DNA from 2 places in the Acidovorax sp. GW821-FHT10E03 genome. Region 1 is predicted to be linked to the other one. Evidence: riboswitches for the same ligand, from Rfam matches in the RefSeq annotation. Region 1 holds a riboswitch; the other holds the start of a gene.
The links. A riboswitch is a leader RNA that binds a small molecule or an ion and turns the genes downstream of it on or off. The one in region 1 is predicted to bind S-adenosylhomocysteine.

Region 1 (15,928 bases):
TGCTGGCACACCCCGTGTCGCACTACCTGCCCGCGTTTGCCGGGCAGCAGGTGTACGACCCAGCCACCGGCCAGCGGGCACCCGCGCCGCGCGAGGCCACCGTGCACGACCTGCTGCGCCACACCGCCGGCCTCAGCTACGCGTGGGAGGCGGGCCCGGTGCCCGACCTGTACCGCGCTGCCCGCATTGGTTCGCGCCGCCACACCAATGCCGGTCTCGCGGCCGCGCGGGGCCCCCTGCCGCTGGTGCATGCGCCCGGCAGCCGCTGGGAGTACAGCCGCGCCACGGATGTGCTGGGCGCCGTGCTCGAGGTGGTGGAAGGCGCGCCCCTGGGCACCATCCTGCAGCGCCGCGTGTTCGGGCCCCTGGGCATGCACGACACGGGCTTTAGCGTCCCTCCCCGGAACCTGCACCGGCTGGCCGAGCCCTTCGCGCGCGACCCGCAGACGGGTACCGAGGTCGCGTTGATCGACGTGGCCGCCCCGCCCGCGTTTGAATCCGCCGGGGGCGGGCTGGTGTCCACCGCCGCGGACTACGCGCGTTTCCTGCAGCTCCTGCTGGGCCGGGGCACCCTGGAAGGCACGGACGGCCCCGTGCGGCTGGCCAGCCGCGCCACGGTGGATTTCATGACGGCGGACCACCTGGGCGGCATCCCCACGGCCGGCGACGTGCTGCCCCCCGGCTACGGATTCGGGCTGGGCGTGGCGGTGCGCACGGCCACCGGGCTGGCGACGCGCCCCGGCTCGGCGGGGCACTACAGCTGGAGCGGGCTGGGCGGCACCTTCTTCCTCGTGGACCCGGCGCAGGACCTGTTCGCCATCCTGCTCACACAGGCCCCGGGACAACTGCGCTACCTGAGCGAGCTGTATCCGGCCCTGGTGTACGCCGCGCTCTGAGCGCCCGCCGCCTTACACTCTGCGTCCAGTTGGGCAGCCATAACAACAGGAAATTTATGCAGATTCGCTGTGCACTGGTCGGTATGCCCGGCTCGGGCAAATCCACCATCGGCCGGCAACTCGCCCACCGGGCGGGTGTTCCATTCGTCGACCTGGACCACCGGCTGGAGCAGACCCTCGGCACCACCATCCGCAGCTTTTTCGAAGCGGAAGGCGAAGCGCGCTTTCGCGATGTCGAGTCCCAGGTCCTGGCCGAGGTGGCGCAGGAGCCTGGCGGCATGGTGCTTTCCACCGGTGGCGGCGCCGTGCTGCGCCCGGCCAACCGGGAGGTGCTGCGCCGCTTCGGCAACGTGCTGTACCTGCGCGCCTCGCCCGAAGAGATCTACCGCCGCGTCAAGCACGACAAGACCCGGCCACTGCTGCAGGTGGGCAACCCCATGGACAAGCTGCGCGAGCTGTACGCGCACCGCGACGGCCTGTACCGCGAAACGGCCCACTTCGTGATCGAGACCGGCCGCCCCACGGTGCACACGCTGGTCAACATGATCATGATGCAGCTGGAGATGGCGGCGGGCGCGCAGGGGTAGGTTTCCTGGCGGTTGATGGCTGCGCGGCGGGCTTCAGCGGTTTGGGTTGACCGGCCATCCTGAAGCTGAATGGGCCCCGGGCGCTTATCCATGAACCCTGAATGCTATATTTTCAATAGCTTTCATCGGCACGCCGCACCGCCACCGGTGCATGCAGCGCCATCAGCTCCACCACCCAGTCAATGAACACCCGGACCTTGGCGCTCACATGGCGGTTGGGCGGGTAGGCCACGTACAGGGGCATGGGGTCCATCGTCCAGCCTTCAAACAATGGCACCAGTTCGCCGCTGGCCGCGTGCGGCCGCGCCATGTAGCTGGGCAGCCACAGCACCCCCATGCCGGCCAGCCCTGCGGCCAGATAGGCATTGCCGTCGTCCATCGCGCACACGTAGCGGCCCTGCACGTGGATGCTCTCGCCGCCGCGGCGCATGGCATAGGGAACCGGCTTGCCGGTGCGCGCCCACAGGAAACCCACGATGCGGTGGTGCGAGTCTTCCAGCTCCCCCGGGTGCGCGGGCACGCCCGCGTGCCGCAGGTAGCTGGGAGCGGCAAACACGCGCAGTGCGAGCTCGCCCACCTGGCGGGCGATGAGGGACTGGTCGGTGAGGGTGCCGCCGCGCACCACGCAGTCCACGTTCTCGCCCAGCATGTCCACGCGGCGGTCGCTCACGCCCATGTCGAGCTGGATGTCGGGATACCGCGCGTGGAACGCGGGCAGCGCGGGGACGAGGACGAGCCGGGCCAGGGGGCTGGGCACATCCACCCGCAGGCGGCCCCGGGGCGCGGCGGCGGCGGTGGAGAGGCTGGTCTCGGCGTCGTCCAGGTCGGCCAGCAGGCGCACCACGCGCTCGTAGTAGGCGGCGCCATCGGCGGTGACATGGACCTTGCGCGTGGTGCGGTTGAACAGCCGGACCCGCAGGCGTGCCTCCAGTTGCTGCACCAGCTGGGTCACCGTGGTCTTGCTCATGTGCAGGGTTGCCGCCGCCTTGGTGAAGCTGCCGGTTTCCACCACCCGCGCGAAGGCCTGCATTGCGTCAAAACGGTCCATGGGGATGCTCCGGTGCGGCCGCCTCAGGGGGGCCCGTGGGGTGCGCGGGCCGAGCCCGTGCCGCGCTGCAATGGGCCTGGTGCGGCCCGCGATTGTTTGGATTCTAAGAACAGTGATGGACAGGCTTGCCTGTTTATCGGCCGGCCCCGCGCTTCTACAGTGCCTTCATCGTCAACACGGGGCGGCTTGCCGGCCCTACCGAAGGAGTTTTTTCATGGCCCAACGTGATGTGGTGTTTCCGGCCGGTCGCCAGGCGCTGTACGAGCGCAACCGCTATTCGCCGGCGGTGCGGTCCAACGGCTTTCTGTTCGTGTCGGGCCAGGTGGGCAGCCGCGAGGATGGCTCGCCCGAGCCCGACCTGAAGGCGCAGGTGCGGCGGGCGTTCACCAACCTGGACGCGGTGCTGCAGGCGGCGGGCTGCACCTTTGACGATGTGGTGGACGTGACGATGTTTGTCGTCAACCCCGAGGCGAACTTTGAAGCGGTGTGGAGCATCGTGCCCGAGTTCTGGGGCGAGGCGCCCCACCCCACGCTGACGGGCATTGGCGTGACCTGGCTGTATGGGTTTCAGTTCGAGATCAAGGTGATTGCCCGGCTGCCGCAAGGCCAGGGCGGCTGAATCTTGCAGGGAGCGGATGGTTGCAATCTTTGAATGAAATGAGGCCCCAGCGCTTATCCCGAAAGCGCTGGCAGCTATGATTTTCATATCAACCGCACATCACCCCGCGCCCCGGCGGCGCTGGCCTGCGGCCACGGCCAGCAGTCCCAGGGCCAGCCACCAGATCAGCCCGTCGCCCAGCGGCACGGCCGTGGCGGCCAGCCCGAAGCCCGCGCCGCCCGCGTCCACGATGGCGCCGTTGGCGGCCAGGTCATCATCCCCCAGGGCGCCGTCGGTGATGGAGAAGGTCGCCACCGTGCCCGCCACCCCGGCGGGCAGGGTGTACCAGCGTGGCGCCGCGTTGGGCGGGCTGGCCGGCGTGGGGCCGTACTTCCAGTACTGGGTGTGGGCCGGCAGCGCGCCGGGGTAGGTGATGGTGAACTGCAGCGTGCTGCCCGGCGTGCAGCCCGTGGTGGCGAAGTCAAACAGCCCGTGCGGAAACTGCACCCCCGCCGGGGCGCTGTGGGCGGGCGGGCTGGACGCGTGGCCCGACGGCGGGATGAACTGCGCGCTGGCGAACACGCACCCCGCACCGCCGCCGCCAAAGCTGGCCGTGATGGTGCCCGAGCCCGTGGGGGACGGGCCGCTGTAGGTCTGCGCCAGCGCCACCTGCAGCGTGTAGGCCTGGCTGCCTGCATAGGCCGCCCCGCTGGCGTCGGTGGCCGTGACGGTGAAATGGTAGGTGCCCGGTGCGCCCACGGTCCCGGCCAGCACGCCGGCCGTGCTCAGCGCCAGGCCCGGGGGCAAGGCGCCGGTGCTCACGGCATAGCTGTGCGGGGCCAGCCCACCGGCCGCCGCGAGGGTCTGGCTGTAGGCGCTGTACGCGCCGGCAGCGGGCAGCGTGGCGGGCGCCAGGGTGACGGTGGGGGCTCCCACCGTGAGCGCCACGGCCTGCGCGCCGTTGAACGGGCCGGCGCCGGTGCTGCTGTCGGTGGCGGTGAGGTGGAGGTTGAACGCACCGGCCACCGAGGGCGTGCCCGACACCGTGGCGCTGTCGGCCGTGGTGGCCGTGACCGACAGGCCCGCGGGCAGGTTCTGCACCTGCAGGCCCGTGTAGGGCGCGGCGCCGCCGCTCCAGGTGAAGGTGCGGGTGTAGGCGCTGCCCACCGTGGCGGTCTGCGCGCTGTTGGGGCTGATCACCAGGGTGGGCGGGCTCACGGTCAGCGTGACGGTGGCGGGCGACGATGTGCCGGAGGTGTTGGTGGCGGTATAGGCAAGACTGTCACTGCCCGCATAGCCCGGCGTGGGCGTGTACTGGAGGGTGGTGCCACTGACCATCGCCGTGCCGTGCGCGGCCGGTGTGGTGAGGGCCAGCGACGTGGCCGCCCCGCCGAAGAGGCTCAGCGGCACGGCGTTGCCGCTGGAGCCATAGGCCACCGTGTGCGCCGAGTGGCTGGCCACCGGCGCCGCATCGGCCACCACCAGCGTGTAGGCGCGCGTGGCGGTGTAGGGGCCGGTGCCGGTGCTGCTGTCGGTGGCGGTCACGCTGAAGTTGAAGGACCCCGTGGCCGTGGGCGTGCCCGACAGCACGCCGCCCGCGCTGAGCAGCAGCCCGCCCGGCAACGCCCCGGCCGTGACGGCATGGGTGTACGGCGCCGTGCCGCCCGATGCCGCGAGCGGAGTGCTGTAGGCCACGGTGCGCGTGCCGCCCGGCACGGTGGCGGGGGCCAGCGACACCGTGGGGCTGGCAATGGCCAGGGTATAGGCCTGCGAGCCCGCATACGGCCCCGGAAAGGCGCTGCTGTCGGTGGCGGTGACCGTGAAATTGAACGCACCGCCCGCCGTGGGCATGCCGCCGAGCAGCCCGCCGGTGGACAAGGCCAGCCCCGTGGGCAGCGCGCCCGCCGTCACCGCGAATGCATAAGGGCCTGCGCCACCGCTGCCCGCCAGGGTCTGGCTGTAGGCCGCCGCCACCGTGCCGCCCGGCAGGGTGCCGGGGCCGACGGCCACAGGCACATCGTCGTTGGTGACGGTGCCCAGGCCCTGGTTGTCGGCGATGGTGGCGTTGACGGCGCCGCTCAGATGGACGAAGAAGGTCTCGTGGGCCTCGGGCGTGGTGTCGCCGACCACGGGCACCGTGACGGTGAGCAAGGTTTGCCCTGGCGTGAAAGTCAGCGTGCCGCTGGTGGCGGTGTAGTCGCCGGGCTGCGTGGCCGTGCCGTTGGCCGTGGCGTAGTTGACGCTGGTGGTGAAGCCACTCGGCGCGCTCAGGGACACGGTGAAGACGGCGCCGGTGGTACCGCCGTGGCCCTCCACCACGGTCACATCGTTGATCGACAGGCTGGGGGCCGCGTCGTCGTTGACGATGGTGCCCTGGCCCTGCGCGTCGCCCGCCACGGCATTCACCAGATTGGTCACATTCACCCAAAACGTTCTGTCCGGCTGGAAGAGCGCATTGCCCGGCACCTGCACCACGAAGGGGTAGGTGCTGCTGCCTGCGGGTATGGCCTGGCCCGCGAGGCTGTGCGCCACGTAGTCGGCCCCCGCGGTGGCCGTGCCATTGGCCGTGGCGATGTCGAAGGTGACGCCGCCCGGCCCGGCGGGCGCGCTGAGGCTGACCGTGAAACTGAAATGGGCCATGCCCGCATTGCCTTCGCTGGCCGCCACGTCGTTGATGGACAGCACGGGCTGCTGGCTGACCACCAGCGTGTAGTTCTCCAGCTCGAAATAGCTCCCAGGCCCCGTGCTGGCGTCCGTGACCCGCAAGGTCACCGGGTAGCTGCCCAGGGACGCCGCCGTGGTGCCGCTGACCACGCCCGCGCCGGAGATGCTGATGCCCGCCGGGAAGCTGCCCGTCTCCAGCAGATAGCTGTAGGGCGACACACCGCCCGTGGTGGCCAGTGCTTGCGAGAAGGGCTGGCCCTGCACCGCCGTGCCCGTGGGGGTGGCCAGCGCCAGGCTCGGGTTGCCCACCGTGCCGGTGTAGCCCTTGTCCACGAACAGGCCGCCATGGTCGGTGGAGCGCACGCTGAAGGTGTAGCCCCCGCGCCGGGTGGGCGTGCCGGTGATGGCGCCCGAACCGGCCACGCCGAGGCCCGGGGGCAGCGCGCCGCCTTGCAGCGTGTAGGTGTATGGCGCCGTGCCGCCGCTGGCGCTGAGGGCCTGCGAAAACGGCGTGCCCGCCGTCAGGGCGGGCAATGTTGCGGGTGCGACCGCAATGGGAGACGACGAGGGATGGATGGTGACCGTCACGCCCACGACGCTTTGCGCAGTGGCGTTGCCCGATGCGTCGGTGAACTCGAAGTAGTCGCTGGTGGCGCTGTTGCCATTGTGGCTGTAGTCCAGGACCCAGTTCGGTCCGGTGATGCGCAGGTTGGCACTGCCATGCACCGGCAACGCCGGCCCGTCCACCGGACCGGTGCCCGCCCAGCCAATACCTGGCGTGCAGTCGGTCACGTCGATGGTGACCGTGCCGCCTTGCGTGACCCCACCACCCTTGGCCGGGCAGATGAGCGAGGTGTGCGCGGCGCTGGCCATGCCAGGCTGCAGCAAACCCGCCAGCAGCGCCGCGCAAGCCAGCAGGCGCAGGGCCGCATGATGGAGCCCCTCCGAAAATCCATGGAAACGCAGCATTGGCATCGCCCCTACACAGTTCTTTGTCTTGTGCTTGGGCGGGCCCTGCGCGGCCCACGGCGGGAGCCACTGTCCTGTGAAAAGTGCAGCGGCAGCGCCGCACCGAGCTTGTCCCAATCGTGGCTGATTACATGCTGCGCCCTGGCAAATAGCATCCCTCCTGAAGTAGGGTTCCCACTGCCGAAAACACGCGCCAGGCATGGCGCAGGCGCGCCGGTCTGGAGGCAGGCCCATGGCTTGCGAAGCGCTTTCCGGCAAAGCCACCAACAGAAAGGCCCCGCGTGCGGGGCCTTTCTGTCCATTCGATCAAATCAGCCCCTGGCGCTTATCCATCAAGTGCCAGATGCTATAAAATCAATAGCATTACAGATTCGGCGCCAGCAACCGCTCCAGCACCTTCTCATCCATCCTGCGGCGCTGCGCCATGTCGTGCAACTGGTCTTCACCGATCTTGCCGACGTTGAAGTACACGGCATCCGGATGACCGATGTAGAAGCCGCTCACGCTGGCCGCCGGCATCATGGCCAGGCTTTCGGTGAGGGTCATGCCGATGTCTTCGCACTGCAGCACACGGAACAGCTCGCTCTTGGCGCTGTGGTCGGGGCAGGCGGGGTAGCCGGGCGCGGGGCGGATGCCGCGGTACTTCTCGGCGATCATGTCGTCGTTGCTCAGCGCCTCGCCGGCGGCATAGCCCCACAGGTCGGTGCGCACGCGGTGGTGCAGGGCTTCGGCAAAGGCTTCGGCCAGGCGGTCGGCCAGGCTCTTGAACAGGATGGCGGAGTAGTCGTCCAGCGCGTCGATGAAGGCCTTTTCCTTCTTCTCGATCCCCAGGCCCGCCGTCACGGCGAACATGCCGGCGTAGTCGGCAATGCCGCTTTCCTTGGGCGCCACGAAGTCGGCCAGGCAGCGGCTGGGGCGGGTCACGCCGTCGATGGTGTGCTTTTCCGCTTGCTGGCGCAGGCCGTACCAGGTCATGGCGACCTCGGTGCGGGTGTCGTCGGTGTAGAACTCGATGTCGTCGTCGTTCACGCTGTTGGCGGGCAGCAGCGCCATCACGCCGCTGGCCGTGAGCCACCGGCCTTCGATGATTTTTTTCAGCATGGCCTGGCCATCGGCAAACACCCGCGTGGCCTCCACGCCCACCACCTCATCGGTGAGGATGGCGGGGTACGGGCCGGCCAGGTCCCAGGTCTGGAAGAACGGGCCCCAGTCGATGTACCTGGCCAGCTCGGCCAGGTCGAAGTTCTTGAACACGCGGCGGCCCAGCGCACGTGGCACGGCGGGCTGGTAGGCGGACCAGTCCACGGGTGTCTTGTTCGCGCGGATCTTGGCCAGGGGCCACAGGGGCGTGGCCTTCTTGTTGGCGTGCTGGATGCGCACCTTGTCGTAGTCGGCATTCAGCTCGTCCACGTAGTTCTGCACGCCGTCGCCCAGCAGGCTCTGCGCCACGCTGACGCTGCGCGAGGCATCGGGAACGTAGACCACGGGGCCTTCGTAGTGCGGCGCGATCTTCACGGCGGTGTGCACGCGGCTGGTGGTGGCGCCGCCGATGAGCAGCGGGATCTTCTTGATGCGAAAGTGCTCGTCCTTCTGCATCTCGCCCGCGACGTACTGCATTTCTTCCAGGCTGGGGGTGATCAGGCCCGACAGGCCCACGATGTCGGCGCCCTCGACCTTGGCGCGCGCCAGGATCTCGTGGCAGGGCACCATCACGCCCATGTTCACCACCTCGAAGTTGTTGCACTGGAGCACGACGGTGACGATGTTCTTGCCGATGTCGTGCACGTCGCCCTTGACGGTGGCGATGACGATCTTGCCCTTGCTGCGCACGTCGCGCCCGGCCAGTTCGTCCTGGCGCTTTTCTTCCTCGATGTACGGAATCAGGTGGGCCACGGCGGACTTCATCACGCGCGCGCTTTTCACCACCTGGGGCAGGAACATCTTGCCAGCGCCGAACAAATCGCCCACCACGTTCATGCCGTCCATGAGCGGGCCCTCGATCACGTGCAGCGGACGGCCGCCCCTGGCCAGGATCTCGCGGTAGGCCTCTTCGGTGTCCTCGGTGATGAAGTCGGTGATGCCGTGCACCAGCGCATGCGACAGGCGCTCGCCCACGGTCTTGGGGTGCTCGGGCGTGCCGCGCCATTCGAGTTTCTTGCTCTCGTCCTTGGCGCCGCTCTTGGCGGTTTCGGCGATCTCGACCAGGCGCTCGCCGGCGTCGGGGCGGCGGTTGAGCACCACGTCTTCCACGCGCTCGCGCAGCACGGGCTCCAGGTCGTCGTACACACCCACCATGCCGGCATTGACGATGCCCATGTCCATGCCCGCCTTGATGGCGTGGTACAGGAACACGGTGTGGATGGCCTCGCGCACGGGGTCGTTGCCCCGGAAGCTGAACGACACGTTCGACACGCCGCCCGAGACCTTGGCGCCCGGCAGGTTCTGCTTGATCCAGCGCACGGCCTCGATGAAATCGACGGCGTAGTTGTTGTGCTCTTCGATGCCGGTGGCCACGGCGAAGATGTTGGGGTCGAAGATGATGTCTTCGGGCGGGAAGCCCACTTCATCGACCAGGATGCGGTAGGCGCGTTCGCAGATTTCGATCTTGCGTTCGTAGGTGTCGGCCTGGCCTTTTTCGTCAAACGCCATGACCACCGCAGCGGCGCCGTAGCGGCGCACCAGGCGCGCCTCGTGCTTGAACTTGTCCACGCCCTCCTTCATGGAGATGGAGTTGACGATGCCCTTGCCCTGCACGCAACGCAGGCCGGCTTCGATCACCTCCCACTTGGAGCTGTCCACCATGATGGGCACCCGCGCGATGTCGGGCTCGGACGCGATGAGCTGCAGAAAGCGCACCATGGCGGCCTTGCTGTCGAGCATGGCCTCGTCCATGTTGATGTCGATGACCTGGGCGCCGTTCTCCACCTGCTGGCGCGCCACGGCCAGGGCCTCTTCGTACTGGCCGTTCAAAATCATGCGCGCGAACGCCTTGGAGCCGGTGACGTTGGTGCGCTCGCCGATGTTGACGAACAGCGTGCCCTCGCCAATGGAGACAGGCTCCAGGCCGGACAACTTCATGGGGGGGACGGACAAATCTGACATAAGGCTCACCTGCGCGGCACAAGGGGGTTCAGGTGAGCGTCGTTGTCAATGTACTGAGGGATGCGCGGCCCAAGCCTGACGAGCCGCCATGCCCCACCAGGGCACGGCAAGCCGCTGCAACGCTCCTTGGACCAGGGGCCGATTGTAGTTGGCCCGCCCGCGGTCAGCGCATCTGGCGGCGCTGGCCCAGCGCGGCCAGCAGCACCAGGCCGGCGAGCAGCCACAGCGCCCATTCCGACAGGGACGGAATCGCGCTCGGGGCCGCCGCGATGGTGTCGGTGTCGGTGGCGCTGTTGTTGCCGGGGTTGGGGTCGGTCACGCCACCTGGGGCCGCGACGGTCGCGGTGTTGACCAGTGTCCCCGTCGCCGACGCGCCCACCGTGGCGCTGACGGTGTAGGTCACCGATCCGCCCGCGGGCAGGTTGACGGTGTCGTTGATGCTGCCACTGCCCGAGGCGGTGCAGGTGCCGCCGCCCGCGCCCACGCAGGTCCAGGTGCCGGTCAGCACCGCGGGCAGGGTGTCCGCCACCGTTGCCCCAGCGACGCCGGAGGGCCCGGCATTGCTCGCGGTGATGGTGTAGGTCACCGAGCCGCCCGGGGTGGCCGTGGTCACGCCGTCCGTCTTGGTGATGGCCAGATCCGCCTGCGGCGTGACGGTGTCGGTGTCGGTGGCGCTGTTGTTGGCCGGGTTGGGGTCGGTCACCCCGCCCGGCGCCGTCACCGTCGCCGTGTTGACCAGCGTTCCCGTGGCCGCCGCACTCACCGTCGCGCTGACGGTGTAGGTCACCGAGCCGCCCGCGGGCAGGTTGACGGTGTCGCTGATATTGCCGCTGCCCGCCGCCGTGCAGGTGCCTCCGCCCGCGCCGACGCAGGTCCAGGTGCCCGTGAGGGCGGCGGGGAAGGTGTCCACCACGCCCGCGCCTGCGGCGTTCGATGGGCCGGCGTTGCTGGCGGTGATGGTGTAGGTGACCGAGCCGCCCGGAACGGCCGTGGTCACACCATCCGTCTTGGTGATGGCCAGGTCGGCTTGCGACGCGAGGGTGTCGGTGTCGGTGGCGCTGTTGTTGGCGGGGTTGGGATCGGTCACCCCGCCCGGCGCTGTCACCGTCGCCGTGTTGACCAGCGTTCCGGTCGCCGAACCGCTGATCGTGGCGCTCACCGTGTAGGTGACCGATCCCCCCGCGGGCAGGTTGACGATGTCGTTGATGTTGCCGCTGCCCGCCGCCGTGCAGGTGCCTCCGCCCGCGCCGACGCAGGTCCAGGTGCCGGTGAGCGCGGCAGGGAAGGTATCGAGCACCGCGGCCCCCGACGCATTGGACGGCCCCGCGTTGCTGGCGGTGATGGTGTACGTCACCGATCCGCCCGGAACGGCCGTGGTCACGCCATCGGTCTTGGTGATGGACAGATCCGCCTGTGGCGTGAGCGTGTCGGAGTCGGTGGCGCTGTTGTTGGCTGGGTTGGGGTCGTTCACGGCAGACGTCACCGTCGCGGTGTTGGTCAGCGTGCCCGTCGCAGACGCATTGATCGCGGCGCTCACCGTGTAAGTCACCGAGCCGCCCGCGGGCAGATTGACGCCATCGTTGATGTTGCCGCTGCCCGCCGCCGTGCAGGTTCCGCCGCCCGCGCCCACGCAGGTCCAGGTGCCGGTGAGCACGGCCGGAAAAGTGTCCGCCACCGTGGCACCGACGGCGGGGTCCGGCCCTGCATTGCTGGCGGTGATGGTGTAGGTCACCGATCCGCCCGGCGTGGCCGTGGTCACTCCATCGGTCTTTGTGATGGAAAGGTCCGCGTCTTGGGCATGCGCTGCGGTCGCGGCCACCATGGCCAACAAGAACGCAGTGAGCCACAGCAATGCACGTTGGCGCATGGTGAAGTCCCGATTTGGAGTGGAAGGGTGGCCAAAGTGTAACGCCACGTTTCCATCTGGAACGTTCATGCGCGTCGGCGCGCGCTGACGGCGCGTCCCGCGCTGGATGCGGTCGAATCGCCCTTAACGCACCGGCAGAAACTGCAGGAAAGTCCCGCCCACGATACCCTGCACGTAGCTGATGGCAGCGCGGCGGTACTTTTCGGTGGTCAGGGCGGCCAGCAGGTCGAGCCGCGCGATGACCTTGCCGAACTCGCGCTCGAAGCTCAGGTTGCGGCCCTGGGACCCGATTTCGTCGGCCAGCAGCAGCGGCTGGCCCTGGGCATTGCGGCGCTGGGCCAGCAGCCACACGGCGCTTTCCACATTGCGCGCGGCGTTGTAGAGGTGCTGGGCATCCACACCGTCGAGCAAGAAGAACTCGGTCTTGCCGCCATGGGCCGTGATGATCATGTCGGCCGTCGCATGGATGAACGCCGCCACGCGGTCTCCCGCAAACTCCGGCGCCAGCGCAAAGCCCATCGCGGCGATGTCACGGCGCCCCTGCAGTGGCGCCCAGGGCTGGCGCTGCAGGATGGCCGTGCGCACCTGCTCGGCGGCGTGCTCGCGGCTGGTGGTGCTGGTCTTGCGCCATTCGGCGGGGTTGCGGCGGTAGAGCTTGTCCATGAGGCGGAACAAGCCCTCCAGGTTCTCCTGCATGGCCAGCGTGGCCAGGCGGTTCATGTCGGACTGGGCCAGCTCACCGGGCGCGGCGGATGCGCCCTTGACCTCGCCGCGCTGCGTGGGCGCGTTGCCCGCGCAGCCCGCGAGCACGGCGCACAGCAACGCACAGGACGACATCCACAGGATAGAAAAGAACGGCCCACGCATGGGGGCCGATTATCGGGCGCAGTGCGGGCCTCGCACAGTCGGTTGACACTGTTTGAAGATCTCAGGCCGCTGCAGTGCATCGAACGGGCGAACCCGCGCCACACCCCCCTTTGGCGTCAGCTGCGGCCTGCGCTGTCAGGGTTGGGGATGCCCTCCATCGGGCATTCCTCGGTGCCTACCATGGGCCGGGTGATGGCTTCCACGGCCTTGCGGGTGCCTTCGGGGTCATTCACCCAGCGGGTGTAGAAGTCATACGGGCAGGCGGCCACGCCCTGGTCCCCGTCGCGGGAGTTGATCATGCCGGTGTAGCCCCGGTGCAGCAGCTTGAAGAGGTGGTTTTCTGACTGCCCGTTCCTGCGGAAGTCGCGGATCAGGCTTTTTGACAACGCTGCGTACTGCACCCCGTATTCCTCCTCGCCGCATTCACCCAGCGTTCGGCCATCAAAGCCAATCAGCGCGCTGTGGCCAAAGTAGCTGTACACGCCGTCGAACCCGGCGGCATTGGCCACGGCCACGTAGGTGTTGTTGGCAAAGGCCATGGCCTTGCTCATCAGAATCTGTTGCTCCTTGGCGGGGTACATGTAGCCCTGGCACCGCACGATGAGCTCAGCGCCCTTCATGGCGCAGTCGCGCCAGATCTCGGGGTAGTTGCCGTCGTCGCAGATGATGAGGCTGATCTTCAGGCCCTTGGGGCCTTCGCTCACGTACGTGGTGTCCCCCGGGTACCAGCCTTCGATGGGGGTCCAGGGCATGATCTTGCGGTACTTCTGCACGATCTCGCCCTGGTCGTTCATCAGGATCAAGGTGTTGTACGGCACCTTGTGCGGATGCTTCTCATGGCGCTCGCCGGTGAGCGAGAAAACGCCCCACACCTTGGCCTTGCGGCAGGCGGCGGCGAAGATCTCGGTCTCCTCGCCGGGGATGGTGGCCGCCGTGTCCATCATCTCCTGGGCGTCGTACATGATGCCGTGGGTGCTGTACTCCGGGAAGATCACCAGGTCCATGCCGGGCAGGCCGGTCTTCATGCCCACCAGCATGTCCGCGATCTTGCGCGCGTTGTCCAGCACCTCGGCCTTGCTGTGCAGGCGTGGCATCTTGTAGTTGACCACCGCCACGCCAACGGTGTCCTTGCTGCTGGAGATATCGCCGTGAATCATGGTGAAGCATCCCCAATCAATGAGAAATCATCCAGGGCCGTTTGCTGGGAAACGCCTTGGCGCCGCTGGGCGCCGTCACCGTGGCCTTGCGGCTTTGCGATGACGAACAGCAACCACAGCCTGCGGGGTGCTTGAGGCGGGCGTAGTCACCCGAGCGCTGCGGTTCGTGCCGCGCGCGCTCGTTGGTGGCGATGGCGCTGCGTGCGGACGCACTCATGAGCGCCAGGCGCGGTGCGGTGGCAAACACGCGCGGCGATGCGGCGCCGCAGTCCGGGCAGGCGGCGGGTTCGTTGCGGTCGGCCAGCAGGCGGAAGGCATCAAACCCGCCACACTGGGCACAGGCGTAGTCGTAGGTGGGCATGGCGGGTCCTTCTGCAGCAATGGTGTTTGATTGACTGTCAGACCAGGTCGGGCGACAGCGGCATGGCCACCGAGCCATCCAGGTGCTTGATCGGCCCCGCCGCACTCGGGTTGATGTCAAAGTCAAAGATCTGCGTGGGCAGCCACAGCGTGGCGCAGGCGTTGGGCACATCCACCACACCGCTGATATGGCCCTGCACGGGCGCCGTGCCCAGAATGGAATAGGCCTGCGCGCCCGAGTAGCCGAACTTCTTTAAGTACTCGATGGCGTTCAGGCAGGCCTGGCGGTAGGCCACGTTCACATCCAGGTAGTACTGCTTGCCGCTTTCGTCCACGCTGATGCCTTCAAAGATCAGGTAGTCGTTGTAGGTGGGCGTGATGGGGCTGGGCTTGAAGATGGGGTTCTTGATGCCGTACTTGGCCATGCCGCCCTTGATGAGCGTGACCTTCATGTGCACCCAGCCCGCCATCTCGATGGCGCCGCAGAAGGTGATCTCGCCATCGCCCTGGCTGAAGTGCAGGTCGCCCACCGACAGCCCGGCACCGTCCACATACACCGGGAAGAACACCTTGGCGCCGCGCGACAAGTCCTTGATGTCGCAGTTGCCCCCATGCTCGCGCGGTGGCACCGTGCGGGCGCCTTCGGCAGCCGCCTTGGCTTTGGCCTCTCCAGTCAGGCGACCCATGTGCGCGGTGCCCGCCGAGGGTGGGTTGGCCAGCCCGGCCGTGGGGTCCGAGTCGATCAGGGTCTGCTCACGGGCGTTCCACTGTTCCAGCATCTTGCGGTCGGGCAGGCATCCGATCAGGCCGGGGTGGATGAGGCCGGCGTACTTCACACCCGGCACATGGCGCGAACTGGTGAACATGCCATGAAAGTCCCAGATGGACTTTTGCGCCTGGGGAAAGTGCTCGGTCAGAAAGCCGCCGCCATTTTTCTTGCTGAAGAAACCGTTGAAGCCCCACAGGCTGTCCTGCTTGGCGCCAATGTCCAGCAGGTCCACCACCAGCAGGTCGCCCGGCTCGGCGCCCTTCACACCCACGGGGCCGCTGAGGTAGTGCACCGTGGTCAGGTCGATGTCGCGCACATCGTCGGCGCTGTCGTTGTTCTTGATGAAACCGCCGGTCCAGTCGAACGTCTCCAGCACAAACTCATCGCCGGGGTTGACCCAGCAGGCCATGGGGATGTCGGGATGCCAGCGGTTGTGGATGTTCTCGTTCTCGGTGGGCGACTTGCTCAGATCGACCTTGATCAGGGTTTCAGCCATGGCATGCTCCTTGGAAGGGTGGGTGGACAGAGGAAAAAGTGGGGGAAGAGAGTCCAGGGCTTGCACGGCAAGCGCCCTGCGAAACTGTCACGGCGAAGGCCAGTGCCCCCGCGCAAGGGCCGCCCCGCCGCGCTGGGGGCGTTCCCCTCCTGCAGCGCGCAGCGATGCGAGAGAGGGGGAAGGCGCGAAGCGACACAGGGGGTGCCTCATACAGACAAATAAGCCTTGATGCGCTGCTGGTCGGTGTCAGCGCGTGCCGTCTCATGCACCAGGCGGCCGCCTTCGATGACGAACAGCCGGTCGGCCACGTCCATGGCGAATGACAGCACCTGCTCGCTCACCACGATGGTGATCTGGCGCAGCTTGCGGATCTCGTTGAGCGCCTTGGCGATGTCCTTGATGATCGAGGGCTGGATGCCCTCGGTGGGCTCGTCGAGCAGCAGCACCTTGGGGTCGGTGACCAGTGCGCGGGCAATGGCCAGCTGCTGCTGCTGCCCGCCCGAGAGGTTGCCGCCCTTGCGGCGGCGCATGTCCCACAGCACGGGGAA
Region 2 (15,928 bases), on a different contig from region 1:
GGGGTCTTCGTTTTGCCTTTTCAGGAGCCCTCCATGCAACGCCGCCAGATCATCCAATGGGGAGCCGCCAGCCTCGCCGCCCCCGCATTCCTGGCTCAGGCCCAGAGCTTTCCCAACAAGCCCATCAAGCTCGTGATCGCCTTCCCGGCGGGCGGCCCCACCGACATCACCATGCGCTCCCTGGCCGACAACGCCAGCAAGATCCTGGGCCAGCCCGTGATCGTGGAGAACAAGCCGGGCGCCGGCGGCACGCTGCCCGCGCAGGCGCTGCAATCGGCCGCTGCCGATGGCTACACGGTGGCGCAGATCCCGCTCGGGGTGTTCCGCCTGCCCTACACCACCAAGATCAACTGGGACCCGGTCAAGGACATCAGCTACGTGCTGAACGTCACGGGCTATGCGTTCGGCCTGGTGGTGCCCGCCGACTCGCCGCTCAAGACCTGGACGCACTTCGTCGCCTGGGCCAAGGCCAACCCCGGCAAGCTCAGCTACGGATCCACCGGCACCATGACCAGCCCGCACCTGACCATGGAGCTCATCGCGCAGCAGCTGGGCATCGAGCTGCTGCACGTGCCCTACAAGGGCAGCGCCGACCTCATGCAGTCCATCCTGGGCGGGCAGATCATGGCGGCGGCCGACTCCACCGGCTTTGCGCCGCAGGTCGAGGCCGGCAAGCTGCGCGTGCTCAACACCTGGGGCGCCGAGCGCCTGGCCAAGTTCCCCGATGCGCCCACGCTCAAGGAGCTGGGGCTGAACCTGGTGCAGAACTCGCCCTTTGGCATCGGCGCGCCCAAGGGCACGCCCGATGCGGTGGTCAAGCGCCTGCACGACGCGTTCAAGCAGGCCATGGAGCAGGAAAGCTACCGCACGGCCCTGGCCCGCTACGACATGGTGCCCATGTACATGAGCACGGCGGCGTACAAGAAATTCGCGCAGGACACCTTCACGCGCGAGAAGGCGCTGGTCGAAAAGCTGGGCCTGGCAAAGCCGAGTTGAAGTGAGCTCCCCCTGAGCGGCTGCGCCGCTTCCCCCTCTCTCGCTGCGCTGCGCTGGCGGGAGGGGGACGCCTCCAGCGCACGGAAGTGAAGCGCCGCAAGCGGCTTGGCGGCCCTTGCGCGGGGGCACGAGCCTGGGGCGCGCCAGTTGCGACGTTCGCTGGCGAGCCGTTCGCAGTGGACAATGCCCGTTGACCACGCTCATGCACCATGGCGCGGCGGGTTCTCATGAAGGGCCCGGGGCGTTCCGTGTGATGATCCGTCCCAACATTGAACGGAACACCGCGAGCATTTATGGCATCCCCCTCCGACAGCATCAGCATGGCCCTGTTCTGCGACTTTGAAAACGTCGCCCTGGGCGTGCGCGATGCGCAGTACGAAAAGTTCGACATCAAGCCCGTGCTGGAGCGCCTGCTCCTCAAGGGCTCCATCGTGGTCAAGAAGGCCTATTGCGACTGGGAGCGCTACAAGGGCTTCAAGGCGACCATGCACGAGGCGAATTTCGAGCTGATCGAGATCCCCCATGTGCGCCAGTCGGGCAAGAACTCGGCCGACATCCGCCTGGTGGTGGACGCGCTGGACCTGTGCTACACCAAGTCGCACGTCAACACCTTCGTCATCATCAGCGGCGACTCGGACTTTTCGCCGCTGGTGTCCAAGCTGCGCGAGAACAACAAGCAGGTCATCGGCGTGGGCGTGAAGCAGTCCACGTCCGACCTGCTGATCGCCAACTGCGACGAATTCATCTTCTACGACGACCTCGTGCGCGAGAAGCAGCGCGCGCTGGCCCGGCGCCAGCCCCCCGGCGCGGCACCCGCACCGCGCCGGTCCCCCGAGGAAGAGCGCCATCGCAAGGAAAGCCAGGAGGTGCGCCGCGCCCAGGGCGTCGAGCTGGCGGTGGAGACCTTCGAGGCCCTGACCTCCGAGCGTGGCGACAGCGGCAAGATCTGGGCCTCGGTGCTCAAGGAAGCCATCAAGCGCCGCAAGCCCGATTTCAGCGAGGGCTACTACGGCTTTCGCACCTTTGGCAACCTGCTCGAAGAAGCGCAGGCGCGGGGGCTGCTGGAGTTCGGGCGCGACGAGAAATCGGGCGCGTATGTGTTCCGTGGCCACGGTTCCGCGGCCACGGGGGCCGAGCCCGTGGGCCGAGCCGACGCGCCCGCCGAGCGGCAGGGCGGGGCGGGGTACTTCCGCCATGATTTCCATGCGGTCGCGTCGGTGCCGGAGGCATCCGCTGGCGGCAGCGAGGGCGGTGGGCGTGGCGGTCGTTCGCGCGGGCGCCGGGGCGATGCCGCTGCGCGCGCCGGGGCGATGCCGCCGGATGCGCGCCAGGACCTGCCGGCAGAAACCCGTGCCGAGCCGCCGGCTTCCGGCGCGCGCGACGATGCGCTGCCGGAGCGCCCGGTGGGCAGCTACTTTCGCCAGCAGCTGCCGGCGCCCGTGACGGCCCAGGCGCAATCCGGCCATGAGACGGCGCAGGAGGGCGAGGACCTCGCGGACGAGGAGCCCGTGCGCGTGCACGTGCAGGCGCCCGTGGCGGCGCCGGCGGCGGAAGGGACCGCGAGCGATGCGCTGCCCGATGCCCCTGTGCCGGCACCCGCGCCCCGCAGCCGCCGCCCGGCATCCACCCCGCGCAAGAGCAGCGGCGGGCGCAAGGCCGGCGCGGCGGGCGCCGCAGCGCCGGCCGATGCCGGGGCCCCGGCCGCGCCCGCCAAGGCAGCGGCAACCCGCGCGCGCAAACCGCGCGGGGCGGGCAAGCCGCCCCAGCCCGCCGAATAGGCCTGCGACGCCTGCCAAGCCGGCCAGAGTTGCCACGGAGCCGCCGGGCCGTGCAGCAGCGCATGCCGACGCGGCACGGCGCCCGGGCGCCTTGCGGCGCGGCCTTCGGTACATGTCCTGGCGCGCCGCCTGCCCGCGCACCCGCGTGGGGTCGGGTGGTTAATTTGCTATAAAATATATAGCTATTGGCGCTTGCCTATCAAGCGCCAGGCGGTGTTTTCATTCAAGCCCAGGGGTGGCTCGCTGGGCGCTCGGCGCCTGGCCGCGCCCGTGGCCCGACAGGATGGCCCGCGCCACCTCGGCAAACCCCGCGCCGCGTTCGCCCTTTGTCACATAGCGTGGCAGGTGCCGCAGCTGCGGCACAAAGCGCGCGATGTTGGCCACGCCCACGCTGTGGGTGAAGTGTTCGAACATCGCCTGGTCGTTGCCCGAATCGCCCACGAACACCCAGCGGTCCAGCTCCTGCGCCAGGTCCCGGCCCCACAGCGCGCGCACGATCCAGTTCGCGCCCTGCCACTTGTTGAAATCACCGAAGCAGCCGTGGATGTGGATGCTGCTCACCGTGGTCTGCATGCCCACGCGCTGCAGCACGGCCAGCACCCGCTGCACGGTGTCGGGCGTATGCCGGGCGAACTCGGCGTAGTCGAACGCGATGTCCGTCTCGCGCCCCGCGCTGTCGCTGCTCAAGTCCACGCCGGGCACTTCGGCCGCCACCAGGGCCGCGATCTCGCGCATGCGCGCCTGGTTGGCGCTGCGCGTGGCGGCGTCCTGCTGGTAGCGCTTGGCCAGCGGCTGCCCGGAGCCTGGGCCCCGCGCAAACGCCACGGCACCGTTCTCCGCCACCATCGCATCCACGGGCCAGGCCGCGCCCGCGCCTGCGGTCATGAAGGGCTCGCACCAGCCGATCGGCCGGCCGGTGATGGGGATGACCACGAGGCCCGCCGCCTTCAGGTCGGCCAGCGCCTGCAGCGCGTCGGGCGTGATGGCGCCCTCGGTGGTCAGGGTGTCGTCGATGTCGGTGAAAACGCCCACCAGGTCGCGGCGGGCCTCCGGGGGCCAAAGGTTCAGGGCTTGCATGCGGTATGTCGTTATGCTGCGGCTCTTGCGCAAGAGAGCGCCATTGTCCGGGAGATAGTTGTCGTGCAGCGTGGGGCCTTGATCTTCTTCTTCATGTGGGCGGGGTGTTGCGCTGCGGCCCCCGCCATGGCGCGGGCGCCCGTCGATTCAGCGGCCGTCTGCCAGCGCGCGGCCGGCAAGCTCGATGGCCTGGTCCCGGAGTGGCGCGACCTCGTTGTGGAGTTCAAGGCCGAAGCCAGGAACCCGTCCGTGCTGGCCCTGGCCGAAGAGCACCGCCAGGGCCGCCTGAAGGCCAGCTTCCTGCACCACTGCCAGCGCGAGTGGGGCGCCCACCAGGCCACCTTCGTGTGCTTCAGCGGGTCGGTCACGGCGCTGGGGCTGGCGCTGTGCTTGCAGAAGGACACCAATCCCCATGGGTGGGAGTACCGGCCCTGAGGCCGCCCCGCAAAGCCGCTCAGCCCGCCTTCTGCAGGGCCAGGCCCGCATGCTCGCGCAGCGGGTGGAAGTGGATCTTGGGAAACCGCTCCTGCGCCAGGCGCACGTCATAGGGGCTGGTGCACAGGTAGGCCAGCGTATCGGCCGCGTCGTGCGCCAGGCGCAGCGGGTAGGCGTCCGTGAAGGCGCGCAGGTCGGCCGCGTTGTCGGCCGTGATCCAGCGGGCGCCCGTGTACTGGCAGCCTTCCAGGCGCACGTCGGCGTCGTACTCGGCCTTCAGGCGGTGCTGCACCACCTCGAACTGCAGCTGGCCCACGGCGCCCAGCAGCATGTTGCCGCCGGCGTCGGGCTTGAAGACCTGGATCGCGCCTTCCTCGCCCAGCTGGGCCAGGCCCTGCTGCAGCTGCTTGGTGCGCAGGGGGTTCTTGAGCACCACGGTCATGAACATCTCGGGCGCGAAGAACGGCAGGCCGGTGAACTGCAGGTTGGCGCCGTCGGTGATGGTGTCCCCGAGCTGCACGCCGCCGTGGGTGGTGAAGCCGATGATGTCGCCCGCGTAGGCTTCTTCCACCGCCTCGCGGCGCTGGCTCATGAAGGTCACCACGCTGGTGGGGCGCAGTTCCTTGGCGGTGCGCTGCACCTTGAGCTTCATGCCCGGCATGTACTTGCCCGAGGCCACGCGCACGAAGGCGATGCGGTCGCGGTGGTTGGCGTCCATGTTGGCCTGCACCTTGAAGACCACGCCGGCGAAGCCCTCGTCCTCGGGCTGGATGGTCTTGACCACGGGCTGCTTGTTGACCTCGAGCGTGCTCACGCGCGGGCCGGGCGGCGGGGCCATGTCCACCAGGGCGTCGAGCACTTCCATCACCCCGAAGTTGTTCACCCCCGAGCCGAAGAACACGGGCGTGAGCTTGCCGGCCAGGAAGGCCTCGTGGTCCCAGGCGGGCGATGCGCCCACGGCCAGTTCCATGCTCTCCAGCGCCGCATCGAACTCGGCGCCGAAGCGCGCACGCAGCGTGGCCTCGTCGGACAGCGGGATGGCCTCGAAGTCCTGCGGGCGGCGCTCGCTGCCGGACTCGAACACCGTCATCGTCTGGGTGCGCAGATTGATGATGCCGCCGAAGGCCTTGCCCTGGCCCACGGGCCAGGTCATGGGGCAGCAGGGCATGCCCAGTTCGCGCTCGACCTCGTCCATGATGTCCAGCGGGTCGCGCACCTCGCGGTCCATCTTGTTCACGAAGGTGATGATGGGCGTGTCGCGCTGGCGGCAAACCTCGATCAGGCGGCGTGTCTGCGCTTCCACGCCGTTGGCCGCGTCGATCACCATCAGCGCCGAATCGACGGCGGTGAGCACGCGGTAGGTGTCTTCCGAGAAGTCCTTGTGGCCGGGCGTGTCGAGCAGGTTGATCACGTGTTCGCGGTACAGCATCTGCATCACCGACGAGGCCACCGAGATGCCGCGTTGCTTTTCGATCTCCATCCAGTCCGAGGTGGCATGGCGGCTGGCCTTGCGGCCCTTGACGGCACCGGCGATCTGGATCGCGCCCGAGAACAGCAGCAGCTTTTCCGTCAGCGTCGTTTTACCGGCGTCGGGGTGGGAAATGATGGCAAAGGTGCGGCGGCGCCGGGTTTCTGAGGCGTAGGACACAGGGGGGTTCCAGAAGGGGGTCAGGGCGCGCTGCGGCAGGACTCTGCGGCAGTCGGCGCGGCAGGCGCAGCGGCGCCCGGAAGCGGCGATTTTACCGGCGCCCGCTGCGAACCCTCTTCCGGCCGTTCTTCAACGCCCGTTTCCGTTCAGTTGGCCTGTGCCTGCGCCTGGGCGTGCCGGGCATACATCTTCTGCATGCCGCCCAGCCAGCGCTCGTAGTCCTGCCCCTTGTTGCGGAAGTATTGCGCCACTTCGGGGTGGGGCAGCACCAGGAAGCGCCCGTCCTGCATGGCGGCCAGCACGTCGCCCGCCACCTGTTCGGGCGGCAGGATGCCGTCGTGCGAGGCCGAACCGCCATCGCCCGTCACCATGGCGGTCTGCACCGACTGCGGGCACAGGCAGGCCACACCCACGCCCCGGCGGCCGTAGGCGATGCGCAGCCACTCGGCGAAGGCCACGGCGGCATGCTTGGTGACGGCGTAGGGGGCGGACTCGACGATGGTCAGTAGCCCCGCCGCCGAGGCCGTGACGAGGAAGAAGCCCTCGCCGCGCTCCACCATCTCGGGCACCACGGCGCGTGCGGCCCACACGTGGGCCATGCCGTGGATGTTCCACATGGCGTCCCACAGTGGGTCCTCGAGTTCGATGCCGCCCGGGCGGCCCAGGATGCCGGCGTTGGAGATGTAGGCATCGACCCGGCCGTAGCGCTCGCGCGTGGTGGCCACCAGCGCCTGGATGTCGGCTTCCTTCGACACATCGCAGCGCACGGCCAGGCCACCGATCTCGTCGGCCACGGCCTGCGCGGGCGCGAGGTGCAGGTCGGCCACGACCACGGCGCGGGCGCCTTCCTGCGCAAAACGCCGCGCGATGCTGCGGCCGATGCCGCTGGCGCCGCCGGTGACGATGATGACCTTGTCCTTGGGGTCCATGCAGTGCTCCGTCTGTGTTTTTTGGTGAGGGCGCCAGTGTCGGGCGGCCCGCGGGGCAAGGCAGCCGCGCAGGTGACAGGGCTTCAGCCCGGCGCGCTGGCGGCCTGCAGGATGGCGGCGCAGCACAGTTGCTCCACACCGTCGGCCCACTGCCGCATGGCGGCGGGATCGAGCTGCAGCAGCAGCGCATAGCGCCGCCCACCCCAGGCCGAGAGGTGCAGCGCCTGCAGCAGTGCTTGCCCGGGCGGGCGGGGCAGGTCGGTGCAGGCGGCAATCACCCGGCCCCAGGCGGCGGCCAGCTCTTCGTGCACGCGGCGGTGGTGCCGGGGCTCGGCCATCTGCGCCTCCAGCGCCAGCATGTCGGGGTGGAAGGGCGGCAGCCCGGGCGCATCCACGCCGCCCACCAGGCGCACGAGATGGTGGATGCGCTGCGTCCATGGCAGGCCCTCGGGCTGCACGGCCTCGCGGTCGATGGCGGCGAGCAGGGCCTCGACGCAATGGCGCACATAGCCCGACAGCAGCGCTGTCTTGTTGGGGAAATAGTCGTACAGCGTGCCGACGGAAATGCCGGTTTCCAGCGCCACGTTGCGCGTGGTGAGCTTGTCCCAGCCGTCGCGTTGCCAAATCCGAACAAAGGCGTCGTAGATGGCCTGCACCGTGAAGCGCGCCCGGGCCTGGCGGGGGCGCTTGAGCGGCCTGGGGGCCGCGCTGGAGCTGGCGGCAAGGGTCTTGCGCGGCGGGTTCACCGGTTTCCGAACCCACGCGGCGGCAGGGCGCCATACAGTGCCCTGAGTGTTTTCTCACCCTTGAAACGGAGACTTCCCATGACGCTGCTCACCCGCCTGTTGACCGACAGGAATGCATTGAATCACACCCGCACCGAGGAGCTCCCCCTTGCTCCACTGCAGCCCGGCGAGGCCCTGCTGCGCGTGGACCGCGTGGCGGTGACCACGAACAACATCACCTACGCCGCCTTTGGCGACGCGATGAAGTACTGGGACTTTTTCCCCACGGGGGAGGCAGGCTGGGGCCACATGCCCGTGTGGGGCTTTGCCGACGTGGTGGCCTCCGGCGTGCAGGGCGTGGCCGTGGGCGAGCGCTTCTACGGCTACTGGCCCATTGCGAGCCATGTGCGCATGGCGCCGGTGCGCGTGACGGCCCGGGGCTTCTACGACGGCGCGGAGCACCGCCAGTCGCTCACCTCGGCCTACAACCAGTACACGCGCACCAGCGCCGACCCGGCATACCGGGCAGGCGATGAAAACTACCAGATGCTGGTGCGGCCGCTGTTCATCACGTCGTTCATGCTGGCGGATTTCCTGCAGGACAACGGATTTTTCGGCGCGCGGCGGCTGCTGTTCTCCAGCGCATCGAGCAAGACGGCCTACGGCACCGCGTTCTGCCTGGAGGGGCCCGGGCAGATCGAGCGCGTGGGGCTCACCGCGCCGCGCAACAGTGCCTTCGTGCAGGGCCTTGGCAGCTACCAGCGCACGGTGGCGTATGGTGAGCTGGAGGCCCTGGATGCCGGTGTGCCCACGCTGTATGTCGATTTCTCGGGCGACGAGGATCTGCGCTCGCGCGTGCACCACCACCTGGGCGATGCCCTGGTGTACGACTGCTATGCGGGGTCGGCGCAGAACACGCACTTCCTGCGCGACACGGCCCTGCCGGGGCCCGCGCCCGTGTTCTATTTCGCGCCGGTGCAGATCAGGAAGCGCAATGCGGACTGGGGCCCCGAGCTGGTCAACCAGAAGTTCAATGCCGCCCAGCGCGCGTTCATCGACCGCGTCGGCAGCGCGCACCAGCCCTGGATGCGGGTGCGCGAACACCAGGGTTTCGCGGCGGCGCAGGCCCTGGTCGAGGACCTGCATGCGGGCCGCATCGATCCGCAGGAAGGCCACGTGGTCGTGCTGGCGCCGTAGCGCGGCCCAAGGCACCGAGGCGGGGCGCTCCCTCGCCTCCCGCACTTGCTTTTATAATCCGCCGATCCGAGGAGCGTTGCAGCGTCCCCAGCACTGGCGGGGCGTGAGGCTCGGAGTCATCTAGCAACGACGCTCATCCACTTCTCGTGTGGTGAGCCTTCCGTCTCATCCCCGCGCTGAATGTGGTCTTTCAAACATGCTTTGGAGCACACCATCATGAACGCACGCGTCAACGCCCCGGTCAACACCGACTGCATCATTGCCGACATCGGCCTGGCCGCCTGGGGCCGTAAAGAGATCCGCATCGCCGAAACGGAGATGCCCGGCCTGATGGCCATCCGCGAGGAATTCGCCGCCAAGCAGGCGCTCAAGGGCGCCCGCATCACCGGCAGCCTGCACATGACGATCCAGACCGCCGTGCTGATCGAGACGCTGCAGGCCCTGGGTGCCGAGGTGCGCTGGGCTTCGTGCAACATCTTCTCCACGCAGGACCACGCCGCCGCCGCGATTGCCGCCAGCGGCACGCCCGTGTTCGCCGTGAAGGGCGAGACCCTGGCCGAATACTGGGACTACACCCACCGCATTTTCGACTTCGGCCCCGCCGGCACCGAAGGCGAAGGCCCCAACCTGATCCTGGACGACGGCGGCGACGCCACGCTGCTGATGCACCTGGGCAAGCGCGCCGAAAAGGACGCATCGCTGATCGCCAACCCCACCAGCGAAGAAGAAACCTGCCTGTTCGCCTCCATCAAGGCCAAGCTGGCCGTGGACCCGACCTGGTACAGCCGCAAGAGCGCGCAGATCATCGGCGTGACCGAAGAGACCACGACCGGCGTGCACCGCTTGAAGGAAATGTCGGCCAAGGGCTCGCTGATGTTCCGCGCGATCAACGTGAACGACTCGGTGACCAAGAGCAAGTTCGACAACCTGTACGGCTGCCGCGAGTCGCTGGTGGACGGCATCAAGCGCGCCACCGACGTGATGATCGCCGGCAAGGTGGCCTGCGTGGCCGGCTACGGCGACGTGGGCAAGGGCTCTGCCCAGGCCCTGCGCGCCCTGAGCGCCCAGGTCTGGGTGACCGAGATCGACCCCATCAACGCCCTGCAGGCTGCGATGGAAGGCTACAAGGTCGTGACGATGGAATACGCCGCCGACAAGGCCGACATCTTCGTGACCACCACCGGCAACAAGGACGTGATCACCCACGACCACATGAAGGCCATGAAGGACCAGGCCATCGTCTGCAACATCGGCCACTTCGACAACGAGATCCAGGTCGCGACGCTCGAGCAGTACGAGTGGGAAGAGATCAAGCCCCAGGTGGACCACGTGATCTTCCCGGACGGCAAGCGCATCATCCTGCTGGCCAAGGGCCGCCTGGTGAACCTGGGCTGCGGCACGGGCCACCCGAGCTTCGTGATGTCGTCGAGCTTCGCCAACCAGACCATCGCCCAGATCGAGCTGTTCACCCACAGCGACTACTACGAGAACGGCAAGGTCTACGTGCTGCCCAAGCACCTCGACGAGAAGGTGGCGCGCCTGCACCTCAAGAAGGTGGGCGCGATGCTCACGGAACTTTCCGACGAGCAGGCCGCCTACATCGGTGTGCCCAAGCAAGGCCCGTACAAGCCCGACACGTACCGCTACTGATCGTGCGGGTGGCTGTTGCTGCTCCTTTTTTGGGAGCAGCCAGCGCTTGTGGATAAAGCGATAGAAGCCATTTTGGCTATGAAATCCATCGTCGATTGACGAGAGAGTGACGCATGCGCGCAGATGTTTTTTTGGTGGAGTCCGGCCATGCGGCCACGCGTTCGCAGGCACAGCGGCTGATTGCTGCAGGCGTCGAGTGGCGCCTGTCGCCGCTGGCGCCCTGGCAGAAGGTGGCCAAGAACGGCGATGACATCCCGTCCGTGGCCGAGGTGAAGCTGCTGGACGATGCCGAGGCCAAGTACATCTCGCGCGGCGGGCTCAAGCTGGAAGGCGCCTTGCGGGCCACGGGCCTGCCCGTGGCCGGGCTGCGCTGCCTGGACGTGGGGCAGAGCACCGGCGGGTTCACCGATTGCCTGTTGCAGCAGGGCGCGGCGCAGGTCGTCGGCGTGGACGTGGGCCACGGCCAGCTGCACGAGCGGCTGCACAGCGATCTGCGGGTGGTTTGCGTCGAGGGCGTGAATGCGCGCTCGCTGACCGCCGAGGCGCTGCAGCAGGCGTGCGAGGACGCGCTCTCCGAAGCCGTCGATGTGGACGAGGACAACGAGACCCAGCCCGAGGCGCCCTACAGCTGGATGCGCAACGGCGGGCTGGTGGACGACGCCTACGATGACAGCGGCGACGCCAAGGACCAGGACATCGAAGCCTTCAAGTCCGAGCGTGCGCAGCGTGCCGAGGCGCGCGCGCTGGGCACGCTGCCCGTCCAGCGCCGGCGCCGCGCCGAATGCGCGGGCGTGGACACGACCCCGTTGTTCGACGTGGTGGTGGGCGACCTGTCCTTTATTTCGCTGACCCTGGTGCTGCCTGCCATCGCCGCATTTCTGCGGCCCGACGGCCACCTGCTCATGCTGGTCAAGCCGCAGTTCGAGCTGCAGCCCGGCCAGGTGGGCAAGGGCGGCATCGTGCGCGACGAGGCGCTGTACGCCGTGGTGGAAAAGCGCATCCGTGACTGCTGCGCCGAACTGGGCCTGGCGGTGCACGCCTGGCTGGACAGCCCGATCCAGGGCGGCGACGGCAACCGTGAATTTTTTGTTTATGCGAGGAGGGCCACATGATTGCTGCCAATGCCCAGGGCATCGGTTTCCCGGTGAGCTTCGAGTTTTTCCCGCCCAAGACGCCGGAGGGGGCCGACAAGCTGCGCACCGCGCGCCAGCAGCTGTATGCGCTGCACCCTGATTTCTGTTCGGTGACCTACGGCGCGGGCGGTTCCACGCAGGAGGGCACGTTTGGCACGGTGCGCGAAATCCTGGCCGAGGGGGTCGGCGCAGCCTCGCACTTCTCGTGCATTGGCGCCACGCGCCAGTCCGTGCGCGAGCAGCTTGCCATGCTCAAGGACATGGGCGTCAAGCGCCTGGTCGCGCTGCGCGGCGATCTGCCCAGCGGCTATGGCGCGGGCGGGGAGTTTCATTACGCCAGCGACCTGGTGGCCTTTATCCGTTCGGAGACTGGCCGGGATTTCCACATCGAAGTGGCCGCCTACCCCGAGGTGCACCCCCAGGCCAAGTCGCCGGAGGCTGACCTGAAGGCCTACATCGCCAAGGTGCAAGCTGGCGCGGACTCGGCCATCACCCAGTATTTCTACAACAGCGATGCGTACTTCCGCTTCGTGGAAGACACGCAGCGCCTGGGCGCCGATGTGCCCGTGGTGCCCGGCATCATGCCCATCGGCAGCTCCACCCAGCTGATGCGCTTCTCGGACGCCTGCGGCGCCGAGATTCCCCGCTGGATACGCCTGCGCCTGCAGTCTTTCGGCGACGACACGGCGAGCATCAAGGCCTTTGGCCTGGATGTGGTGACCGACCTGTGCGACCGGTTGCGCAGTGCCGGCGTGCCGGCCCTGCACTTCTACACGATGAACCAGAGTGCCGCGACGCTGGAGATCTGTCGCCGGCTGGGGATCTGATGCGCCAGCCGCGCGGCGATGCCGCGCTGACGGGCCCGGTGGAGGGCCGCCGGGCCGCCCTGTGGTGGAAGGTGCTCGGGGTGGTCTGCTGCGGTGTTTCGGTGTGGGGCTGCTCGTCCTGGGGGCGTGCGCAAGGGCTGTCCGCCGAGGCCGACGCACTGGCCCCGCACCTGCTGAGCGTGCCGGGCGAGGCCATGCTGATCGACCCGCCGTCGCGCCCCGGTGGGCGGGAGGATGGCACCGAAAGCCCGCAGGCCCCGCAGCTGCGCCTGCCCGCCGACGAGGTGGGCCTGGCCTCCTGGTACGGCGCGAAGTTCCACAAGCGCCGCACGGCCAGCGGAGAGCCCTTCGACATGAAGGCGCTCACCGCGGCGCATCCCACCTTGCCGTTCGGCTCGCGCGTGTGCGTGCGCAGCCAGGCCACGGGCCGTTCGGTCGTGGTCCGCATCAACGACCGGGGCCCGCACACGGGCAACCGCGTGATCGACCTGAGCCGGGGGGCCGCCGAGGTGCTGGGGATGGTGGGCCTGGGGCTCAAGCCCGTGGAGCTTTTTGCGCTGGACGAGGGCGAGCGGGACTGCCCCGCCCCCTGACCGCCGCCGTCAGCCGCCGGATTCGAGCGTGTGCGTGGCGTGCTTGTCTTGCGCCAGCAATTCCACCATCTGTGGCAGCGCGGTCTTCAGCGCCGCCTTCAGGGTGAAGGGCGGGTTGATCAGGAACATGCCGCTGGCCGGCAGGCCGGGGCGCTTGACGTCGCCCGCGGCGTTTTCAGTGAGCTTGCTGTTCTTGACCGTGAGCGTGGCATGCAGCCAGCCCTTGCCGGCCTTGGTGGCCAGCGTCTTGAGGCGGCGCGGCAGGTCGTGGGCTTCCGGGCGCGGGATGATGGGGTACCAGAACGCATAGGTGCCGGTGGCAAAACGCTTGAGCGAGTCGGCGGCCATGTCGAGCACCTTGGCGTAGTCGCTCTTGATTTCATAGCTGGGGTCGCAGAGCACAAGCGCGCGGCGGGCCGGCGGGGGCAGGAATTTTTTGATCCCCTCAAACCCGTCTTCGTGCAGGACGGCCACCTGGCGGCCTGCCTCCAGCTGGGCCACGTTGCCCGCCAGCGCCCGCAGGTCCGTGGGATGCAGCTCGAAGAGCTTGAGCTTGTCGTGGCCGCGCAGCAGGCGCTGGGCGATGAACGGGGAGCCCGGGTACACGCGCAGCGCACTGCCCTGGTTGAAGGCGCGGACCATGTCCACATAGGCCTGCAGGGCGGGCGTGAGGGCGGGCGCGGTGGGTGCAAAAAGCCGGACGATGCCGTCCGCGGCCTCGCCGCTGGTGCTGGCATAGTCGCCATCGAGCCGGTACAGTCCCGCGCCCGCGTGGGTGTCCAGCACGGTCAGTGCCGCGTCTTTCTCGGTAAGGTGTTGCAAGGCGGCGATCAAGACCGTGTGCTTGAGCACATCGGCATGGTTGCCTGCGTGGAAGGCGTGGCGATAACTGAACATGGCCCTATGGTAACGAGTGCGCCCCCGGCGCAGCGCAGTCGATGGGGCCATGGCCCGGCGGCAGGCCCCGGGCGCGCGGTCATGATCCGATGCGAATTTGTCATGGGCCCGGGCGCTGCCTGTCCCCATGGCGCGGCACAATCGGCGCTTGTCTGACCAGGGTGTGTAACTTTTTTGGCAGACCGGAAGCCTTTTGTTTCTGTCATGCATGCTGGCATGCTTCATGATTGCGATGAAAACGGCCTTGGCACCCGTTCGCTCACAATCCCCCGCCGAAGCCCGCATTCACGCCCCATTCTCTTCACCATGATCGCAAGTTCCAGCCAAGCCTCTGCCAGTGGTGTCAGCCATGTGGATGCGCTGCCCCCCGGCACCCGCCTCGCGGAATTCGAGATCCTGGCGCTCCTTGGCGTGGGCGGGTTCGGCATGGTCTACAAGGCCTTCGACCATTCTCTGCACCGGGCGGTGGCGATCAAGGAGTACATGCCTTCGGCGCTGGCGGGCCGTGCGCAGGGCCAGTCGCTGTGGGTGCGGTCGTCGTCCGACCAGCAGACCTTCCATGCCGGGCTGGCGTCTTTCGTGGGAGAGGCGCGCCTGCTGGCCCAGTTCGACCATCCCTCGCTCGTGAAGGTGTTCCGCTTCTGGGAGGCCAACAACACCGCGTACATGGTCATGCCGCTGTACACCGGCATGACGTTCAAGCAGGCCCGCGCTCAGATGCGCACCCCGCCCCCCGAGATCTGGCTGCGCAAGGTGCTGTGGTCGGTGCTCGGCGCCCTGCGGGTGCTGCACGACGGGAAAACCCTGCACCGGGACATTTCGCCCGACAACATCTTCCTGCAGGACAGTGGCCCTCCGGTGCTGCTGGACCTGGGCGCCGCCCGGCATGCGATCAATGACCAGGACCGCAAGCACACGGCCGTGCTCAAGGTGAACTACGCACCCATCGAGCAGTATTCCGACGGCGACGAGGAACTGCGCCAGGGCCCCTGGAGCGACCTGTACTCCCTGGCCGCCGTGGTGCATGGCTGCCTGTGCAACGACACCCCGCTGCCCGCGACCCTGCGTTCCATCCGTGATCGCATGGTGTCGTTCTCCCGGGTGGCAAGAACCGTCAAGCGCCAGTTCGGCGTGGAATATTCCGCGCCCTTCGTGGCGGCGATCGCGCAATCCCTGGCGCTCAAGCCCGAGGACCGGCCGCAGAGCATCGATGCGTTCCTGCAGCTCATGGAGATGACGTCCGCGCCGGAAGGAAGCGAACATTTCGATTTCCGTGCCGATCTGGGCGACATCTGGGTCGAGCCCGCCGACCAGCCCGGCCCGGGCCTGCTCACGCCCACGGTGGATGTGACGTCCGCGGCCAGCAGCGTGGTGGAGATACCGCCCCAGGCGCCGCGCGCCGCGGTGCAGGCGCCCGCCCGCGATGCGCGCGAGGACGCCCCCTCCGGGGAGGAGGCCGCGGCCGGCGGCGACACCGTGATGCTCGGGGGGCCGGACACGGTGGCCGCCGAGGCTGGAGACACGGTCTTCATCGACGCCGGGGATACCGTCGTGGCCGACGACTCCCGCTATGACGACCCTGCGGCCGGCCACCGGCACGGGGCCGCTGCGCGGCATGCGCACGATCACCGGCTGCGGCCGATGGAGCGTGAGGTTCCCCGTGCCGCAAGCAAGGCGGCCAGAACGGCGCGGCGCTCCCCCGTGGTGGTCTGGCTGGGCGTGGCCGTTTTTGCCGTGGTGGCCTCGGCGGCAGGACTGCGCTGGGCCCAGAGCAGCAAGGCGCCGCACGACGACATCATCACCGAGATGGCCGAGCGGCCGGCTGCCACGCCGCCCGCCCTGGTGGAGACCGCGCTGGCCGACATGGCTGCGAGCGCGCCGGCTGCGGTGGCTTCCCTTGACGGCGCGGCGGGCGCTGCGGTGGCTGCATCCCTGCCTGCGCCTGCCTTTGTTCCGGCCTCCGCGCCGCGCACGCCGCCCCGGACCGCGAAGCGCGCGGCGCCCGAGCCCGCACCCGTGCAGGTCGTGGTGCACGAGGAACCC

Region 2: another riboswitch for S-adenosylhomocysteine. It lies ahead of ahcY (adenosylhomocysteinase); the one in region 1 lies ahead of metH (methionine synthase).

The regions. Positions count from the first base shown of each region.
Region 1 is NZ_JBWKMU010000015.1:21,655-37,582, reverse strand. It holds gene AC07OD_RS23955 (serine hydrolase domain-containing protein) at 1-896, shown strand, start outside; gene AC07OD_RS23950 (shikimate kinase) at 953-1,483, shown strand; gene AC07OD_RS23945 (LysR family transcriptional regulator) at 1,596-2,531, opposite strand; gene AC07OD_RS23940 (RidA family protein) at 2,746-3,150, shown strand; gene AC07OD_RS23935 (putative Ig domain-containing protein) at 3,250-6,768, opposite strand; gene metH (methionine synthase) at 7,126-9,840, opposite strand; S-adenosyl-L-homocysteine riboswitch at 9,892-9,998, opposite strand; gene AC07OD_RS23925 (IPTL-CTERM sorting domain-containing protein) at 10,028-11,731, opposite strand; gene AC07OD_RS23920 (hypothetical protein) at 11,855-12,598, opposite strand; gene AC07OD_RS23915 (aliphatic amidase) at 12,715-13,755, opposite strand; gene AC07OD_RS23910 (FmdB family zinc ribbon protein) at 13,772-14,116, opposite strand; gene fmdA (formamidase) at 14,154-15,380, opposite strand; gene urtE (urea ABC transporter ATP-binding subunit UrtE) at 15,587-15,928, opposite strand, start outside.
Region 2 is NZ_JBWKMU010000005.1:50,622-66,549, forward strand. It holds gene AC07OD_RS10065 (Bug family tripartite tricarboxylate transporter substrate binding protein) at 34-996, shown strand; gene AC07OD_RS10070 (NYN domain-containing protein) at 1,290-2,774, shown strand; gene AC07OD_RS10075 (HAD family hydrolase) at 2,994-3,851, opposite strand; gene AC07OD_RS10080 (hypothetical protein) at 3,978-4,286, shown strand; gene AC07OD_RS10085 (peptide chain release factor 3) at 4,306-5,934, opposite strand; gene AC07OD_RS10090 (SDR family oxidoreductase) at 6,081-6,863, opposite strand; gene AC07OD_RS10095 (TetR/AcrR family transcriptional regulator) at 6,947-7,609, opposite strand; gene AC07OD_RS10100 (DUF2855 family protein) at 7,688-8,785, shown strand; S-adenosyl-L-homocysteine riboswitch at 8,848-8,927, shown strand; gene ahcY (adenosylhomocysteinase) at 9,002-10,435, shown strand; gene AC07OD_RS10110 (TlyA family RNA methyltransferase) at 10,549-11,547, shown strand; gene metF (methylenetetrahydrofolate reductase [NAD(P)H]) at 11,544-12,395, shown strand; gene AC07OD_RS10120 (septal ring lytic transglycosylase RlpA family protein) at 12,395-12,988, shown strand; gene AC07OD_RS10125 (23S rRNA (adenine(2030)-N(6))-methyltransferase RlmJ) at 12,998-13,885, opposite strand; gene AC07OD_RS10130 (serine/threonine protein kinase) at 14,192-15,928, shown strand, end outside.